Regions from separate parts of the Microbulbifer maximicatervae genome, predicted to be linked through region 2. Evidence: predicted binding sites of a transcription regulator. Region 2 holds the regulator's gene; the other holds the start of a gene.
What was found. Region 2 encodes PhoB, which activates phosphate uptake and scavenging genes when phosphate is short. Its sites were predicted from a motif close to TGTCATAAANNTGTAACA; they were not measured.
Positions count from the first base shown of each region.

Region 1: a site for PhoB is predicted at 9,011-9,028, ahead of ACJJIS_RS15805 (substrate-binding domain-containing protein). Genes of this name have one in related genera too.

Region 1 covers NZ_CP174334.1:3,612,648-3,622,760, forward strand. Annotated here, with positions in the region: gene ACJJIS_RS15765 (DUF3108 domain-containing protein) at 1-519, shown strand, start outside; gene ACJJIS_RS15770 (outer membrane protein transport protein) at 764-2,167, shown strand; gene ACJJIS_RS15775 (type IV pili methyl-accepting chemotaxis transducer N-terminal domain-containing protein) at 2,674-3,447, shown strand; gene ACJJIS_RS15780 (YlbE family protein) at 3,450-4,766, shown strand; gene ACJJIS_RS15785 (M2 family metallopeptidase) at 4,847-6,706, opposite strand; RNA gene ffs (signal recognition particle sRNA small type) at 6,957-7,054, opposite strand; gene ACJJIS_RS15795 (6-carboxytetrahydropterin synthase) at 7,189-8,049, shown strand; gene ACJJIS_RS15800 (16S rRNA (uracil(1498)-N(3))-methyltransferase) at 8,104-8,820, shown strand; gene ACJJIS_RS15805 (substrate-binding domain-containing protein) at 9,079-10,113, shown strand, end outside.
Region 2 covers NZ_CP174334.1:5,068,301-5,078,413, reverse strand. Annotated here, with positions in the region: gene ACJJIS_RS22190 (hydrogen peroxide-inducible genes activator) at 1-367, shown strand, start outside; gene recG (ATP-dependent DNA helicase RecG) at 346-2,451, shown strand; gene ACJJIS_RS22180 (dicarboxylate/amino acid:cation symporter) at 2,462-3,778, opposite strand; gene ACJJIS_RS22175 (chorismate--pyruvate lyase family protein) at 3,853-4,530, shown strand; gene ubiA (4-hydroxybenzoate octaprenyltransferase) at 4,527-5,408, shown strand; gene phoB (phosphate regulon transcriptional regulator PhoB) at 5,519-6,223, shown strand; gene phoR (phosphate regulon sensor histidine kinase PhoR) at 6,308-7,687, shown strand; gene ACJJIS_RS22155 (hypothetical protein) at 7,700-8,059, opposite strand; gene ACJJIS_RS22150 (DUF938 domain-containing protein) at 8,062-8,673, opposite strand; gene yaaA (peroxide stress protein YaaA) at 8,670-9,446, opposite strand; gene ACJJIS_RS22140 (DUF4265 domain-containing protein) at 9,526-10,005, opposite strand; gene ACJJIS_RS22135 (M48 family metalloprotease) at 10,078-10,113, shown strand, end outside.

The sequences.
Region 1 (10,113 bases), 1.5 Mb from region 2:
AGTATTAAAGAGTACTCTCGCTTTACCAGCCAGGATGGCCATATCACCCCCCAACATTACGAATATCGCCGCAAAGGCCTTGGTCGAAATCGCGCCACGGTGCTTAATTTCGAACCGTCAAAAGGTATGATCTTTAACGTCCATAATCCGGAGCGGGATCTCAAAGACGCCCCACCCAATATTCTTGACAAGGTGAGCTATCAAATCCAACTGGCACTCGATGTCGCCGCTGGAAAAACAGACCTTCAATACAAAGTTGCCGACGGCAAAAAAATTCGCGATTACAAATTCAGTCAAGTTGGCACTGAAACCCTAAAAACACCTCTGGGTCCGGTGGAGACAATTAAAGTCGCTCGAGTGAGAGATAAAGACTCAGGAAGAGAGACAACTGTCTGGATCGCACCGCAATGGAACTACGCTTTGGTGAAACTTATCCAAAGAGAAGAAAATGGCAAAAGGTATCAAATCAACCTGACAAATTTATCCATCAACGGCGAAAAAGTCGCTGCCAGCCAATAAATGGCCACATTTTCGACTGATGAAAAAAAATCCGTCGACTTGGATAGATTTTTGTCCCCATTGTCTTTATAAAGTCACTCCTCTCCCTCACTAGGGCAATGACGTATTGCTAGACTTTTTAGTAAGGGATTTGCTACGGAAGTGGAAGGTACTTATATAAGTCTAAAGGCCTTCCTGCCATGGCAGAGTTTATTCCAACCTGTTTATGGCTTTCAGTAATCAGCAGACTTAGAGATGGGTTCTCATGAATAAAAAATACCTGCGACACGCAGTTCTGGCCGCAGCTATCAGCTCCGTTTCCCAAGGCGCTATGGCTGCAGGTTTCTACTTGCAGGAAACCAGTGCAACAGGCCTTGGCCGCGCATTTGCTGCCGAAAACACTATCGGCGACAACGCTGCGATTCTGGCGCGCAACCCAGCCGGTTCAGCACTATTCAATACTTACACCATTTCTCTTGGTGCGACTTACGTTGACCCCGAAATCGATGTTGATGGTGATGTCACCTACTACGTCGGCAGTGAGGAAACTGGCTACCTGGGATTCGAAACTCCCGCGAGTGCCAAAGACTACGCCACCAGCGCAGTAATCCCCAACGGCTACCTGGCCGCCCCGATCAATGATGAGTGGTCCTGGGGCCTGGCCATGTACACCGACTTTGGCCTGGAAACTGATTTCCCGGACAACTTCCCCGCAACTACGATCGCTAACAAAACCTCTCTGCTGACTGTAAACATCCAGCCATCTGTTGCTTACGATTTTAACGATCAATTCAGCATTGGCCTGGCAGCGAATATTTTCTACGTTGATGCAGAACTGAACACCACCTTCCCCGATGACTTCCTGATCGGTGACGTTGTAGCACCCGCCTTTGGATTTAACCCCTCCGGCGCCACCGTGTTGGACGTAAAAGGGGATGCCTGGGACCTGAGCTGGACCATCGGCGGCCTGTGGCGCATCAGCGACAACACTCGCGCAGGTATTTCTTACCACGCTAAGTACGACCCCAAAATTAAGGGTGAAGTAAGCTCCGACATCGCTCCGAGCCCGCTGGATTCATTTGACGATACTTCCGGCAACCTGACCCTGAACCTGCCTGACACCCTGGAACTGGGCTTCTACCACCGCTTCAACAATAACTGGGGTGTGGCAGTAGGCTACATGTGGACCAACTGGGACCGTTTCGAGCGCCTCGAAGCCTTTATCCCCTCCGCTGGTGAAGACTACAACCCGCTTCTACTGAAAGAAGAAAATTTCCAAAGCGGCTCTCGTTTCAGTATCGGTGGTGAATACTATCGCAATGACGAGTGGACCTTCCGCTTTGGTTACGCTTACGATCAAGGCGCTGCCCGCGACGGCTTGAACCGCCATGAAACCGAAGAACTCTCAGAACTGGTAGGCGAAGACCTTCCGATTACCTGGCGTACCCTGTCTATTCCCGACACTGATCGCCAGTGGCTGACTGTTGGCGGCACCTACTCACTGACTGACAAACTCACTGTTGATGGCGCTTTCGCCTACATCTGGGGTGATGACGAAGTTATCCAGGAAGCTAACAACATTAACGACTCCCTGATTACCTACTTCGATGGTGGCACCACCAAAACCGAAGCTTACCTGTTCAGCTTGGCTCTGAATTACCAGTTCTAAGTCACCTTAGATCTGATGAAAAGAAGGCTCTACCCCTTGTAGGGCCTTTTTTATTTCCAGCTATTATCCTCCTCACCTAAGCCTCTATTAACCCCACAACAATCCACTCCCCAGAAAACTCCCCCTCACCCCCGATCCAAATACCACCAAAGCGTTAACACTGAAAAAAAGGGTTAGATATCTCCATCCTTAAATTTGATATAAGGAACGTCAAATCCTAAAACCAGATGAGTTTGCAAAATCATATTTCCTAACAACGTATTTAAATTATTTATTTTTGCTCAATCAATGGAATTCGGAGCTTATTTGTTTAACTTATCAATATTGTTCAAAATCGCCTTATTCAGAAAGCAGCACCTATAAGCTCACATCACTGTTACTCAAGGACCTCTGAATAACTCCGTAATACCTCTGCGACCTCTCATTAACCGAGAGGGCTCACGCATGCATTGCAAACATAAAACCCACTTAAATTGTGAAGTAAGTCAAACTACAAGAGTAAAATCATGAAGTTGTCAGCAGTATTTATCTTGTTAATTTTAAGCCTGGATGTCGCAGCTTTCTCTATGGGAGACGCCATCAATACGGCTGGCCGACAGAGAATGCTATCCCAACGCATCACCCAAACTTACATCTTGCGTGGCATTCAACCGGATGCAGAACGCCACGAAAAGGTATTTGCCCGATCAATTCACGAATTTAAAAAGAATCACGAGAAACTAAATAATTTTCATGGCGCAGAAAAGATCAGAGCTCAACTTGTTAAAGTTGAAAGAGAATGGAAAGCGTTTGAGTCTGTCGCCTCACAACCCGTCAATAAACAAAGTGCCAGCGAATTATTTAAGCGCAGCAACTCCCTTCTTTCTGCTGCCCACACCTATGTGGTCCAATTCCAACAAGTCGCCAATCACAACAGCGCCGAGCTCATTAATATCGCCGGCCGCCAGCGTATGCTCTCCCAGAGAATCGCCAAGAACTACGCTGCTAAACTTTGGGAAGTATCCTTGGATGATGCCGAAACCGGATTGCAAGAAGATCTTTCTGACTATTCCAATCGACTAAACCAACTACTGGAGAGCCCCCTCAATACACCAGAGATCAATGGCAACCTACGAAAGGCAAAAGACCACCTAAATTATGCCAGCCGGGGGTTTGAGGGAAACATGAAAATATCTGAAAAGCGCCAAATTCAGGTGATCACCGGCACCACGGATCTGATGCTACGCAATATGAACATCATTACTCAACAATACGCCGAATTGTTAAATTCACAGGAGTAGCAATGAGAACGGACATTGAGTTCAGGCCCAGCACAGAAAAAATCTTGCACGAACTGGCCGACCCTGATTTCCAAGCTCTTAATCAACAGGCTAATGATGAAACGGTCAAGCGCATGAAGCAGGCCACTCCGGTATTAATCGGCATAGGCAAGGCCGGAGATAATATACCTGGCATGCGCAAGAACTTAATGCTCCACGCCGGCCCTCCAATAACCTGGCAGCGGGCATCCGGGCCATTAAAGGGCGCCATTATTGCCGGCCTGATTTATGAAGGGCTGGCAAAGAATAAAGCTGAGGCTGAAAAAATTATGGCCGAAGGCGGGGTGGACCTGGAGCCCTGCCACGATCACAGTGCCGTTGGACCAATGGCGGGTATTATCACCTACTCAATGTCGGTTTATATCGTAGAAGACAAGGTAACCGGGTATCGAGCTTACTCCAATCTCAGCGACGATCGAGGTGACAACCGGGGAAGCTCGATGCGATTCGGTGTCTATGACCAAGATGCAATCGACCAACTTCACTGGATAGAAAATCATATAGCTCCAGTCCTCGATCAAGTGATCAAAGAGCAAGGCGGTATCGATTTCCTGCCCATTATCGGCAGAAGCTTACTGATGGGTGATGACTGCCACCTGATGACGAATGCAGCCACATTACTACTTTCCGGAATCATATTACCGGGCATCATCAAAAACTGTACGAACAAACACGATATTGAAAAAATATCGACTCAAATCTATCAGGACGGCTCCTTTTCCCTAAACCCTATTATGGCCACCTGTAAAGCTGTAGCCGACGCAGGAAGTGGTATTCCCCATAGCAGTATCATCACCACAATGGCCCGCAATGGAACAGAGTTTGGGATCAAGGTCTCTGGTCTTGGAAACACTTGGTTTACTGGAATTGCAGGAGTAGGACACGGGCAATTAGTACAGGGCGTTACCCCAGCAGATGTCAACAGGGACATGGGAGACAGCGCGATTACCGAAACAGTGGGACTGGGTGGCACCGTCAGGTCTATTTCCGGCTCCAGTGTAGAAACGGTCAACAACACATTGCAGATGTATAACCTTTCCCATTCAGAGAGTGACACCTTCCTCACTCCAGGAATTGATGACAGGGGTCCACCCTTGGGCTTTGATCTACTGAAAATCATCAAGGCAAATATTACACCAACCATTAACTCCAGCTTGGCGAACAAAACCATGAACCGCTATATGGCGGGAATTGGGTCTCTTCGTCCTCCGATGGAAGCCTTCACCAAGGCTGCCGCAAGCTTCTTAAAAGAGGAAGAGAAACAAACCAAACTACATTAGAAACGAGACTGCCAGCCAAAAAAAGGGGGCAAAGCCCCCTTCTTCATTTAGCTTCAAAAATAAAGCTAAGACTCTTCAGACTACCAACCGCACTGACGCCCTTGGTTCTGCTCTTCCAGGTACGCCATCAGCGGCTGGAAGTAATCGATAATGGCGGAAGCATCCAGGTCGCGCTGACCAGTGAGCGCTTCCATAGCATCCGGCCAGGGCTTGCTTGCACCCATTGCCAACATAGCGCGCAGCTTCTTACCAGCCTCATCATTCTGGTAGATGGAGCAGCGGTGCAGCGGTCCGGTTTCACCAGCGGCTTCACACAGCGCGCGGTGGAATTGGAACTGCTGGATACGCGCCAGGAAGTAGCGAGCGTAAGGCGTATTACCGGGGATATGGTACTTGGCACCCGGATCGAAGTTCTCTTCGGAGCGCTCTACCGGAGCGGCAATGCCCTGGTAATCTTCACGCAGTTTCCACCAGGCTTTGTTGTAGTCTTCCGGCTTCACCTCACCGTTAAATACCTGCCAACGCCATTTATCAACGAGCAGACCAAATGGCAGGAAGGCAATCTTATCCAGTGCCTGCTGCATCAGGTAACCGATATCTTTACTCTCATCCGGCACCTCATTCATCAAACCGATTTCCTTGAGGTACTTCGGCGTGATGGAAAGCGCGATGGTGTCGCCAACAGCTTCGTGGAAACCGTCGTTAGCGCCATTTTTATAGAGGAAAGGTTGATCTTTATAGATGCGCTGGTAGAAGTTGTGGCCCAACTCGTGGTGGATGGTAACCAGGTCTTCACCCGTTTTATTGATACACATCTTGATGCGGAGATCGTCCTGCCCGTCCATATTCCAGGCGCTGGCATGACAAACTACATCGCGATCGCGTGGCTGGGTGAACTGGGAGCGCTCCCAGAAAGTTTCCGGTAGAGGCTTAAAGCCCAGGGAGGTGAAGAACTTCTCCCCCACTTTAACCATGTCTTTTTCACTCATGCCGGAATCAACCACCAGCTGAGTCAGATCATAGGGCGCCTGCATGTCATCGTCTTTGACTATGTCATAGACGTTACCCCACTCCTGGGCCCACATATTACCCAGCAAGTGCGCAGGGATTTTACCCTGAGCCGGCACTACGTCATCGCCGTAATGCTCATTCAACTTGGCGCGAACATGGCAGTGCAAAGCTTCGTACAACGGCTTCACTTTACCCCACTGGGTATCCATATCCGCAGCAAAGGCATCCGGAGCCATATCGTATTTGGAGCGCCAGAAAACACTCAGGTTGTCATAACCCAATTCTTTGGTGCCGGCATTACCAATCTCCACCTGGCGCTCATATAGAGGCTTCATGGGAGGAGAAACTTTACGCCAACCAACCCACAAATCCTTAAGCAATTCAGGATCGCGATTAGTCGCCATCACCTGCCCCATCTCGGTCAGGGTATAGCACTTTTCTTCACCAGCATCTTCGCGGCAGTATTTACCGGCACCGTACATGCCCTGCATTTTTGAGCCAATTTGCGCCAGCTCAGAAGTTAATGCCGGATCTTTCGGCGCGGGAAAAACCAAACCCTGCTTCAACATGGTCAACTGGCGACGGGTATCAGGGTCCAGGTCCAAGTCGTTAAATTTGGCGGCCTCTGAAGCCAGCTCCACGGCCAGGGTGGTGTATCGCTCTGAAGCCAAAGCTTCTACGTATTGGGAATCAATATTGATATAGGTAGAAGCAAGCCAAGCGGCATGGCTTGCCTCTTGTCCCATTTTTTCCATGCGAGCCTGGGCATCTTTTAAGAAAGCTTGCGCATCTTTGACTGTCAGCTGGGAATTATCAGCTGGGCTTTCCGCAGTCGCCTGGGCTACACCAACCGGTTTTACCGCTTGCTGCCCACTGTCACAGGCAGACAGTGCAACGGCAACCGCTATCGAGAGAGCAACTTTTTTCATTTTCTCCTCAAGAATCATTTTTAGATCTGCTTATAGTTGACGCCGTTTATAGCATAAGCCCCACACAATCAGCGACGACGAGGCCGAAGATCGAGCCAGATCGACACAAAATCCCCTTTTATATCGTCTTTGCGGGAAAAAATTTGGTGAGGAAAAGAGCAAAAACCCAGGATACGGTCGAGCAAAACACTCTCAACGGGGAATTTCAGGGGATGATTTTTGAAACAAAGAAGGGAGAGATTGGAGGCAGCCCAACCAGCAACACCCTCGGCACATGATACCACTGCTACCGTTGCTCCCTTCCGGGCCTGGCGGAGTTCACAGCTGCTCATTGCGAGGGGACCGGGAGGGCCGCCACAACGATCTTCGGTGTCAGTGCATCCGAAGAGGGCGCGATTATAGAGGCATAAACGAATAAGATCCAGCCCTATTAACAGGTTATAATGAACGACTACTATCTCACCCCCTGCAAAGAGTTACTCATGCACTTGTTTGTCGATAATTTAACCAACGTTGACTTCAGCTACCTCGACTCAAAACGAGGCATCGTAGGCGAGACCTGGCTGGCAAACGCAGCCCTTGATGGCGCCTTGGATGAACAGGGGATGGTTTGCGACTTTGGAATAGTGAAAAAGACCCTGAGGCATTGGCTGGATGATCAAGTCGACCACCGCCTCCTGGTACCTACCCGCTCACCCCAACTGACCCTGGAGCACAGTGGAGACCAGGTTAACCTGACCTGGCTACTGGAAAACGGGGCCTCTATTAAAGTGTCAGGTCCGGAACAAGCTTTTGCCTTAGTGGACGCCGAGGTAATTACTCCTGAGAGCGTCGCCGTCTGGTGTGTCCAGCAGCTGGCCAGCCACTTCCCCGATAGCGTGGAGAAGCTCAAGCTCAGCTTCCACTGTGAAGTCATTGAAGATGCTTTCTACCACTACAGCCATGGCCTGAAAAAACACCTTGGCAACTGCCAGCGTATCGCCCATGGACACCGTTCACGTATTCAGGTCATGACGGGTGGCCAACGCGATACAGAGCTGGAAAAGTACTGGGCTGAGCGCTGGGAAGATATCTACCTGGGCACTCGCGAGGATCTGGTTTCAACAACTGCCGATGATCGCGGTGAGGAAATGCATAACTTTGCTTACAGTGCACAACAGGGAAACTTCACCCTGTCCATCCCTGCCAAAGTTTGTGAAATTCTTGACTGTGATACCACGGTGGAGCAGTTGGCCCAATATATCGCCAACACCCTGGCGGCAAAAGAACCGGGGAAAGCGATTACCGTAAGAGCCTACGAAGGAATTGGCAAAGGCGCGATTGCTTCAGCTCAAACCAGCTAGCCCAGCCCCATAGCATCGACACCATTATAAATTGAAGTACCAAGGCGCCCGACTTTGAACCTGATTGTTTTACAAAAGCACGACTTTATTAGTCCCAATCGCGTCCGCCTTAGTGGACGCCAGCTGGAGCATATCACCAAGGTTCACAGAGCAGCACCGGGACAACAACTTCGTGTCGGAATGCTCGACGGGCAAATAGGTAGTGGCGAGATTGTTAAACTCGACGAGAAGTGCGTTGAGCTTGAAGTGGCATTCGCAATTGATCCGCCCCAGCCATTACCTCTCACACTTATTTTGGCCCTGCCTCGCCCCAAAATGCTCAAGAGGGTTATCCAGCACCTAACAGCACTCGGGGTCAAAAAACTGGTTTTAATTAATAGTTACCGGGTCGAAAAATCTTACTGGCAAACTCCCTGGTTGCAGGAAGACAAACTCTTTGAGCAATGTTTGCTCGGACTAGAGCAGGCTGTCGATACGCAAATGCCGGAAATTCTGTTGCGCAAACGCTTTAAACCGTTTGTCGAAGACGAACTCCCTTCCCTTTCCAGTGACTCCCGTAAACTGGTGGCTCATCCAGTAGGGGGAACGGCTTGCCCTGTGGACATAAAGCAACCGACCACTTTAGCCATTGGCCCTGAAGGCGGCTTTATCAGTTATGAAGTCGAGAAACTCCAGGAAGCAGGTTTTCAATCCGTTCACCTGGGGCCACGTATTTTACGGGTAGAAACTGCACTCCCAGTGCTAATTAGCCGGTTATTTCCCGCGTTTTAAATTATCGGGCTTTACGAGGCTCTGATGCATATCCACAGTAGCCTCTGAGTACTTACCTGACTTATTGCTTTTTAAACGTGGAGCAAGCTTTTACGAAAGCTTAACTACCCATACTTCAATTGTTCAAATAACCCCCAGTAAAGTTACCTATGTCTTGCGATGAGACATTTGCACAATTCAGCAATCAATATTTCATCAATTTGTCACAATTAAGTCATATTTTGCGCCCTCGTTTTACCACCTTACGGTCGAATTACTATGAGCGTATTCTTAAGCCGGCTAAAGCAAACCCTTACCTTCCTTCTTCTTGGGGTGTCCTTGGCTGCTGCAACTTCTACAGCCCAAACCCATTTCCCTCCCGATACAACAGGCCTGCTTTTTACTCTACACGGCTCCAATACTGTCGGTGCAAAGCTGGCGCCCAACCTGGTGAGTGATTACCTGGAATCCCGAGGTGGCAGTAATCTGGAGGTTATTCCTCTAGAGAAAGAAAATGAGGTTCGAGTACAGGGGGATCTCGGTGGCAATAAAATTTATGTCGATATTGCGGCACACGGTTCAAGCACTGGATTTAAAGGCCTTGAACGGTCCCAGGCCAATATCGCCATGGCTTCGCGACCAATAAAAGATGCTGAGCACGCAGCCCTGAGTCGCTTTGGAGATATGCGCGATCAAGGTGCAGAACATGTTATTGCTATCGATGGACTCGCCATTATTGTTCACCCTAAAAACCCCATTACTCAATTAACCCTGCAACAAATAGCAGCAATATTTTCCGGGAAAATTACCGACTGGTCTGAAGTGGGCGGGCGGAAAGGTCGTATCAAAGTTCTGGCGAGAGATAATCAGTCCGGCACCTGGGATACGTTTAAAAGCTTGGTGCTCGGGAAAAAGCACTCCCTTATTACTAATGCAAAACGCTTCGAATCGAATGATCAATTGTCAGACCGTGTTTCGGCGAATCCCAACAGTATTGGATTTGTCGGCTTGGCGTCTATTCGACGAGCCAAGGCCGTATCGGTATCTGACCAGAACACCCAACCGCAAGCTCCAGAGCATCTGACAATCGCAACCGAGGATTACCCCCTCTCCCGCCGCCTTTTTCTCTATACCGCTGCTTACGGTTTAAAACCCGTCGCCGAAGAGTTCCTGCACTTTGTGCAGAGCGAGCAGGGGCAGGAGCTGGTAAAGGCCACTGGATTTGTCGCGCAGACGCCAATCGGTGTAAAACCTGAAGCCAACCGGGATGGGCCCAGCGAATACCTGAAATTAACGGAAAATGCAGAGCGCCTG
Region 2 (10,113 bases):
CACTGAAGACAATGTGCTTCTGCTGGGTGAGGGCCACTGCTTCCGTGATCAGGTACTGGAAGCTTGTCCGCACCTGCAACTAACCATGGAAAAAGAAGCCGGCGGCGGCAGCATACGCACAGCCGCAGATGGCAGCTCACTGGAAACACTCCGCCATATGGTGGCCTCAGGGCTGGGGATAACCGTATTGCCACTCTCAGCCGCCACCGCATCACAGTACGCCAGTGGCCTGCTGGAGACCCGCCCCTTTACCGCACCGGGCCCACGCCGCACCGTAGCACTGGCCTGGCGGGCAAGCTTCCCCCGACACCGCGCAATCGACATACTGCGAGAGGCCATCAGCCAGTGTCACCTGACCGTGGGATAGATAACAACCTGGCCGAGCTGCCCGTTACCACCCTCAAAGGCGTGGGGGATAAATTTGCTCAGGTGTTGGCCAAACTCCATATCAACTCCCTACAGGATTTGGTTTTCCACTTGCCCCTACGCTACCAGGACCGCACCCGGGTGGTGCCTATTGCCGGCCTCACCGCCGGTATGGATGTGGTAATCGAAGGGGAGGTCAGTGCCGCCGATGTCGTATTCGGCCGCCGCCGCAGCCTGGTGGTCAGATTACAGGATGGCAGCGGCACCTTAACTCTGCGCTTTTTTCATTTTTCTGCCGCACAGAAAAGCCGCTTTGCCCGAGGAACCCGAATACGCTGCTTTGGGGAGGCCCGTCGCGGAGCCAACGGCCTGGAGCTCTACCACCCGGAAACGGAAATCGTCGGTATCGAAAACGCGGAGACCGCAGATACCCTTACGCCGGTTTACCCGCTAACAGAGGGGGTGAGCCAGGCCCGTATGCGAGGATTGGTGGAGCAAGCACTGGTTCTACTGAAAAACGGCGCTGTTACCGAGTTCTTGCCGGCAGAGCTATTACCCAAATCTCTGCGCTACCCCCTCAGGGACGCCTTGCTGTATTTGCACGCCCCTCCTGCTGGCACCCAGCTAGATCAACTGGCAGCAGGTACTCACCCCGCCCAGCAGCGTCTGGCCCTGGAAGAGTTACTGGCACACCATCTGAGCCTGCTGGAGTTGAGGCGCAATAGCGCTAGGGTAGCGGCACCACCTCTGTCCGTTAACCGATCCCTGGAGCGAGACTTTTTGTCGCGTCTGCCATTTTCCCTCACCGGCGCACAGCAGAGAGTTTGCGAGGAAATCGCTGAGGATCTGGCTCAACAAACCCCGATGATGCGCTTATTGCAGGGAGATGTGGGCGCGGGAAAAACCCTGGTCGCCGCTATGGCTGCCCTAAAGGGCATTGGGACCGGTGCTCAAGTAGCAGTCATGGCACCGACAGAAATCCTGGCAGAGCAGCACCGGATCAATTTTTGTAATTGGCTGGAACCTTTGGGTATTGAAGTTGCTCAGCTAACGGGCAGCTTAAAGGCTGCCGAGCGGCGTAAACAGCTGGGCAAGATCGCCAGTGGCGATGCCCAGTTAGTGGTGGGCACCCACGCACTTTTTCAGGAAGAGGTGGCTTTCCACAACCTGGTGTTAGTGATTATCGATGAGCAACACCGCTTTGGCGTACAGCAGCGCCTGGAGCTGCGTGAGAAAGGGGCGGCAAGTGGAGCTACCGGCAGGCTGCAACCCCACCAGCTGATTATGACCGCTACACCGATTCCCCGCACCTTGGCGATGTCCGCCTTCGCTGACCTGGATTGCTCAATCATCGATGAGCTGCCGCCAGGGCGACAACCCATCAACACCGTTGCCATTGCCAATGATCGGCGCGACCAGGTTATGGAACGGGTGCAAAGCGCCATCGCCGAGGGCCGCCAGGCCTACTGGGTTTGCACCCTTATCGAGGAGTCGGAAAGCCTGCAAGCCCAGGCCGCAGAATCCACCGCTGAAGAACTCGCTGAAATGCTCGAAGGCGTTCGCGTGGCCCTGGTACACGGCCGCCTGAAGCCCGAGCAAAAAGAGCAGGTGATGAGCGCCTTCAAGGCCGGGGAAGTGGATTTGCTGGTGGCAACCACGGTCATTGAAGTGGGCGTAGATGTGCCCAATGCCAGCCTGATGATTATCGAAAACCCCGAACGCCTGGGCCTGGCCCAATTGCACCAGTTGCGCGGCAGGGTCGGGCGCGGCTCCATCGCCAGCCACTGTGTGCTGCTGTACGGCACACCGCTATCGCAGAATGGCCGCGCCCGCTTGCAAGCGCTGCGTCAACACAGTGATGGTTTTGCTATTGCAGAGGAAGACCTGCGTCTGCGAGGTCCCGGGGAAATCCTCGGCACCCGCCAGACAGGGGAGATCCAGCACCGCATCGCAGACTTGCAGAGGGATGCTGAGCTGCTGCCGCAAGTGCAAAAAATTGCTATTTCCCCTCAATTGACAGAGGGCATGCGACAACAGTTGATTAAACGCTGGTTACAGAACAAGCCCCGATTTGCCGAGGCTTGAGGAGAGCGCCCTAGTGGGCGCCTACTGTGTTGTTGTCGTTAATGCTGACACTCTTGTAATTGGCATCGTAGTAAGTCTCTTCGTCCAGGGCACCTTCACTCTTCGCCACCACACTACTTACTACCGCATCACCGGTAATATTGACCGCCGTGCGCACCATATCCAACAGGCGATCTACGCCGATCACAATGGCAATCCCCTCGAGTGGCAGACCCACCTGCTGCAATACCATACCCAACATAATCAGGCCGACGCCGGGCACCCCAGCAGTACCAATAGACGCCAGAGTTGCTGTCAGGATCACCGTCAGAAAGCCGGTCAGGCCGATCTCAATTCCAAAGAACTGGGCAATAAAGACCGTAGCCACACCCTGCATAATCGCGGTGCCATCCATATTGATAGTCGCACCTAGGGGAACTGTGAATGCAGCAATTTTATTATCCACACCCAGGCGCTTCTCTACCGTCGACAAAGTCACCGGGATAGTGGCAGCAGAGGAAGCGGTACTGAAGGCAAATAACATGGTCGACCACATTTTCTTCAGTAGCTCTAGGGGATTGAGCCCACTCAGCAGCTTCAGAATCACCGAGTAAGTACCCAATGCATGCAGAAGCAGGGCACAGACCACGACCAGGAAATACTTTCCGAGTTGTATCAAGCCTCCTAACCCAAGACCGGCAAAGGTTTTCGCCAGCAACGCAAAAACGCCATAGGGGGCAAAAACCATCAGTACACCGACCATGCGCAAAACAACGGTATTGAGGTCATTAAAGAAAGCGGCAATACGTTGACCCGGCTCCCCGCAACGAGAGATCGCATAGCCCATCAACAGGGCAAAAACGATAATCTGCAGCATATTTCCCTCAGCCATAGCGGCAACAGGGTTGGTCGGGAATATATTGACCAGTACCTCTGAAAGAGGTGGGGACTCCTTCGGCACAAATGTTGAAGCGGCTTCAGCTGCAGCTTCATTAACACCAACTCCAGGCTGGAAGATTAATGCCAGACACAGTGCCAGAGTAATGGCAATGGCCGTTGTCGCCATATAAAGCAGGACGGTTTTACCCGCCAGCGGCCCAATTCGGCTGCCTTCCGATAGGGCACAGGCGCCACTGATCAGCGAGACCAGAACCAAAGGTACCACCATCAACTTTAGTGACGCGATAAAGATACGGCCGATAACATCGAACAGGCCTTCGGTCAGGTAAAGATTAATAGCACTGTTCACGCCAGCACCGAGCAGCTGGGTCTCATTCAAGGAGTTGATTAACCCCCCAACGGTAATGCCCGCAAACATTCCCACTAAAATTTTGGTCGTAAGCCCCATAACAAGCTTCTCTTTATGAATCGTTGTTTTCATTGCAGTGAGCACTATATCCATTGCCGTGCTGGGGAGCAAAAATGCAACAGGGAGAGACCTGTTGCCACCGACCGGGATACAATGGGGCCTTTATCCAGACTGCGGAGTTATCGTTGCACCAATCACCATTTGTGCCCTCTGGCGATTGGCAGAGTTTGCCTCTTGAAACCCAGCAGCAACCACCCAAAAATCTGGTGCCCTGGCTGACCTATTCCGGATCACTCACCGCCGCTCTCAAGCAGCAAAGTGACGGAGACTTTTATGTTCGCGTGCTGTATCAGGGGTGGCAGACACCCCGCCCTGAAGAATGCCTTGTACTGGGGTTACACAATGGCAACCGGGCCCTGATTCGGGAAGTACTGCTCTACGGCTGCGGACAACCCTGGGTGTACGCCCGCAGCGTTTTACCCGAGCGCAGCCTGCAGGGAAAATCTCGCAATCTGCGCAGCCTGGATACTCGCCCGCTGGGGGAGCTGCTGTTTAGTGAACCGGGTATTCGCAGAGGCGAGATCGCCCTAAATTTACTGCAGCAATCCCCTGGCTGCGCCGATCGTGAACTTGGGGATAGAGATTCTGAAGTCTGGGGTCGCCGCTCGGTATTCTGGCTGCGGGATAAGCCCTTACTGGTGTCGGAGGCTTTTCTTCCCAACTTCACACCGACAGGTGACCCCATAGCGCAAGAAACTGCCAAAACTATCGCAACTGAGGATTCACTGTGATCAGCCAACAGATCTCACAACACTGGCCCACAGCGCTGCCCTACTGGCAATTGGCGAGGATGGACAAGCCCATAGGTTCACTGCTGTTACTCTGGCCCACTTGGTGCGCACTATGGCTAGCCGCTGAGGGATGGCCGGGCTTTCACTTGTTTATCGTATTTACACTTGGGGTGATCCTGATGCGAGCGGCTGGCTGTGCAGTCAATGACTTCGCCGATCGCAAAATTGACGCCCATGTAAAACGCACCGCAGAGCGCCCCCTGGCCACCGGCGCACTGACGCCAAAGTCTGCATTGGCGCTTTTCGCCGGGCTCAGCGCTGCCGCCTTCCTACTGGTACTCACCACCAACACACTCACGATTCTCCTCTCGTTTTTAGCTCTGGCCCTGGCATTCGGTTATCCCTTTGCAAAGCGCCACACACACCTACCCCAGATGGTCCTGGGCGCCGCCTTTAGTATGGGAATCCCCATGTCTTTCGCAGCGGTTACAGGAGAAGTACCAGCAGAGGCCTGGTTGCTCTATACCGCCAACCTGGTTTGGACCCTGTGCTATGACACTTTCTATGCGATGGTGGACCGCGATGACGATCTTCAGATCGGCGTTAAATCCACCGCCATTTTGTTTGGGGAAATGGACAAGGTCATCACCGGAACCTTACAACTTTTAGTTCTAATAGCCCTGCTGCTTATTGGATCAAGGTTCTCACTCGGTATTTTTTACTACTTGGCGCTATTGCCGGTTTGCAGTTTATTCGTTTATCAGCAGTGGCTGATTCGGGACAGAGGGCGAGAGGGCTGTTTTCAGGCTTTTATCAACAATAATTGGGTAGGGTTTGCCATTTTCGCCGGCATATCGCTGCATTTTCTGCTGAATTGAAAGATGAGTGGGCCCCAGAAGTGGAGCGTCATATATTTGTCATATAAATCCCGTTTAATCCTCGGCCATAACTGGGGAAACCCTGACAACAGAGCGGGTATGGCAGGCAAATGCACAGTAAAACGATCCTGATTGTCGATGACGAATCCGCAGTGCGCGATATGCTGCGGGTCGCACTGGAAATGGCAGATTACCGCTGCCTTGAGGCGGAAAACGCCCAGGAAGCTCACGCCCTGATTATCGACGAGAAGCCAGACTTAGTGCTGCTCGACTGGATGCTGCCGGATGTTTCCGGGGTAGAGCTGGCAAGGCGCCTCAAGCGCGATGAACTCACCACCTCGTTGCCAATCATCATGCTCACGGCAAAAGGTGAAGAAGACAATAAAATCAAAGGGTTAGAGACCGGGGCCGACGATTACATCACCAAGCCTTTCTCCCCCCGGGAGCTGGTTGCACGCTTAAAGGCCGTACTGCGCCGCGCGGGCCCGGCAACCCCGGAAGAACCGCTCAGTGCCGGCGCACTGATATTGGACCCACTGAGTCACCGGGTCACTATCAAAGGGCAGCCGGTAGATATGGGGCCAACAGAATTTCGCCTGCTTACCTTCTTCCTCTCCCACCAGGAGCGCGCCTATACACGCACCCAACTCCTCGATCATGTATGGGGTGGGAATGTCTATGTAGAGGAGCGCACCGTGGATGTCCATATTCGCCGTCTGCGCAAAGCCCTGGCCATTGATGGCCACGACCGCTATATCCAGACAGTTCGCGGCACCGGGTATCGGTTTTCTGTGCAAACCGCAGAAAAAGTGTGACAATCCTCTCTGGATCGGTACCGATCCCTGCAGAATCAAACCTCCGCACTTAACGGGTGCGGGCCTGGTTCCATGAGGTATTGAATGTGGGCGGAAGAGGCTGTGCCACTGCCGCCATCTATCAGGCAACACGGCAACTCTATGTTGGATCGCAGTATTGGCGAGTTCTCGCGTTTCGTAATTATCGCCCTGGGGTGCACCATTCTCGGTGTCACCTCCGGCAGCTGGTCTCTCGCCCTGATTGCGGGATTGGCCAGCTACCTAATCTCAGTGCTGTGGCAACAGCAACGTTTCAACCGCTGGCTGGCAAACGGCAGACGCGGCCCAGCCCCAACCGCCTTTGGAATTTGGGGCGAAATCTACGACGACTTTTACCGTATGCAGCGGCGCCACCGCCGCGAGAAGCAGAAGCTGCATGTGATGTTGCGCCGGGTACAGGACAGTACCAGCGCACTGCGCGAGGGCATTGTAGCCCTGGAAGACGGCGATAACCTGGCCTGGTGGAACCCTGCTGCCGGTGAACTGCTCGGGTTACAGGCCAGTGACTCCGGCCAGTCATTAGTCAACTTTGTCCGCGACCCTGGCTTTGTCAGCTATATGCACAGTGACAACAACGGGGAACCCCTCACTCTGCCCGCACCTGGCAATGAAGCCCGCATGTTACAGCTGGAAGTCACCCGCTACGGTAAAGATGAGGCATTGGTCATTGTTCGCGACATCACCCGTTTACACAATCTCGAGCAGATGCGTCGGGATTTTGTCGCCAATGTTTCCCATGAGCTGCGCACCCCCCTCACGGTAATTGCCGGCTACCTGGAAACACTGCAAAGCAGTGATATGGCACCACCTCCCTGGAGGAAACCCCTGGCTCAAATGGAGGAGCAGACTGGCCGCATGAGTACGCTGGTCAATGACCTGCTGCTATTGGCTCGCTTGGAGACCTCTGAGCGCAAAAGCGGGGATATGGCTGTGGCAGTGCCAGAACTGATTGAGAGGGTGGCCCAGGAAGCGCGCAGCTTCAGTGGCGATCGGCATCATCATATCGAAGTTGATTGCAAAGGGGATTGCTACCTCAATGGAGACCCCGGCGAATTACACAGTGCTTTTGCCAACTTAGTATTAAATGCAGTGAAATACACCCCCGAAGAGGGCGGAATTCAATTGCGCTGGTGGCAGGATGACAAAGGCGGGCACTTTTCCGTAGAGGACAATGGTATCGGTATTGATTCGATCCATATTCCCCGCCTGACTGAGCGCTTCTATCGAGTTGATCCAGGCCGCTCACGGGACAGTGGCGGCACAGGTCTCGGGTTGGCGATCGTTAAGCATGTGTTGCTGCGACACAATGGAGAAATGAGTGTAGAAAGTACGCCCGGGCAGGGCAGTCTCTTCACCCTTCACTTTCCACCAGCAAAGCTGGCTCAAAAGCCAGCACCCAGATTGAGTTCTGAAGCCGCTAATTAAAGCGGCTTTCAATTACTCCAGTTCCTGCAGTTCTACTTCTTTACCGTCTTTGACATAGCTGGCCGTGCCCTCTTTACCCAGAGCGTTTGCTTCCCGGCGCAAAACCAAATGGTGCAACTGCAAATCCCCATCGCGCAGCAGTAGGTGCTCATTGCCCTCATCATCGGTAGGCAGGGCCTTAGCACCAATGAGGGCATCTCGCAGAGCGCGCAGCTTGGGCACATCGCGATAGCGATTCAAGTCATTCGACAAACGGGCTTTCATGCGCTCACTCTCATGCAGTGCCGCCGCTGTCTCTCGGTATTTGGCAAAAAAGAATACCGCTCCAATGGCAAAAGCCACAATTACCACTATTTCAAACCACTCAGGCATAGTTACTCCTTATTATCATTTTTGCGCCAAACCATTAATTGATTATTGGCTGGCAGGTAATTTAGTTCTGCGCGACTGAGCCCCGCACTCTCCGCCACCTGATCGAGCCATTCGAGATCGCGAATCCCCCGCTTGGGATCACGCTCCTTCAACTCGAGATCAAAGTCAGCATTAGAGGGACCGATAAACTCGCCTGCAATCTTCACGGGGCCATAGACAAGCAGCAAGCCTCCGGGCTCCAGAATATCGGCACTGTGCAGAAAGAACTTCTGCACCAGTTCAGCGGACATAATATGCAAGGTGTTTGCGGTGAAAATAGCATCAGCCGAAATCTCAGGCCAAGAATCGCCAACATCGAGCGCCAGCGGTTGCGGCAGGTTGCTACTGGGTATCTCCGCCAGCCAGGACTTTACTGCCTCCAGCTGTTGCGATCGCTCTGAAGTTTGCCATTCAAGATGCGGTAAATGCGGAGCAAAATATACTGCGTGTTGACCAGTACCACTGCCAACCTCAAGCACTTTACGACTTGAAGCCAGCAGGCGAGTCAGTTGCTGGAGAATCGGCTCGCGATTGCGCCCGCAGGAGGGCGCATTGGGCAATTCAGTGCTGCTCACTGCGGCTCATCCCGGGTAAATACCCAATCCCACTCAGTGGACAAACCTAGGTTAAAACCATAACCAGCCACATCAAAACCTTTCAGCTCTTCCGCCTTCTTTACCCTCTGATCAATCGCCCAGCGACTCATCATGCCTCTGGCTTTCTTAGCGAAGAAGCTGATCATCTTATACTGACCATTTTTCAGGTCCTTAAAATGCGGGGTGATCACCTGAGCATCAAGCTGCTTGGTTTTGACTGATTTGAAATATTCATTGGAAGCCAGGTTTACCAACTCGCGACTCTTCACACCCTGCAACTGCGCATTCAATGCTTCGGTAATCTTATCTCCCCAAAATTCATAGAGATTCTTACCCTTGGCATTTTCAAATTTAGTGCCCATCTCGAGGCGATAGGGTTGCATCAAGTCCAACGGGCGCAGCAAACCATAAAGGCCAGAGAGCATACGCAAGTGCTTTTGCGCATAGGCAAAGTCCCGCTTACCCATAGTCTCCGCCTCCAATCCAGTATAAACATCACCTTTAAAGGCGAGCAGGGCGGGGCGGGCGTTGTTATCGGTAAACGGGCGCTTCCAAGTGTGGAAGCGATCGTAATTCAAGACTCCCAACTTGTCTGAAATCTTCATCAGGCTGGAAACCTGCTGCGGGCTCAGTTCGCGCAACTCTTTGATCAGGGCTGCTGACTCTTTCAAAAAGTCCGGCTGGGTGGTTTCCAGTGAGGGAATATCACTTTCATAGTCCAGGGTTTTCGCCGGTGAAATAACTATTAACATCGGGTGCCTTCTCAATTCGCTATCGCCTCAACCACACACTACCAAGCTATTGTGGGTGGCCCAAATATATCGCGGATGTTTACTCCGGCTTTAGGACGTCCTGCCACCAGTTGAGCGGGGTCTGCCCATCTTTGGGGTCATAAACATTGCCGTAATACCAAACGCTATTAGCCCCATCGCAGGCACTGTTGAGGATCTCCTCAATCTTATCGAATCCACAGCTGACATGAATGCTGTAGACCAATACGCGCGGTGCCTCGAGATCCAACTCACCCCCGAGTTTTTCCAGCTGTGGGGTTAACTTATCAGACAGTTCCGTGCTATCACCGCGACAAAAAATACGCACCGCCAAATTGCCCGAGCGCTTTACCAACTCAAATTGCTGGGTGTCTTTATCGACCTTAATGTAATCCCCACTGGCGATTCCTTTTATAAAGACAGGGGATCGCACCAGCTGGCAGCTATCATCCTCGCTCACACGAACCTGTAGCCGTTCCACCACGGGCTCACCTTCGGGGTTGTTGCCCGCAAATAACTCAATGACTTGAAGTGCCGTCATAAACCTCAGTTCCCGTACTGTGTACAATGAGTAACCATTCTAATGACTCAACATTATACAGGGAGGGAGGTAATGATCTCGCGTACCCAGGCGCTTACGGCATGTGTC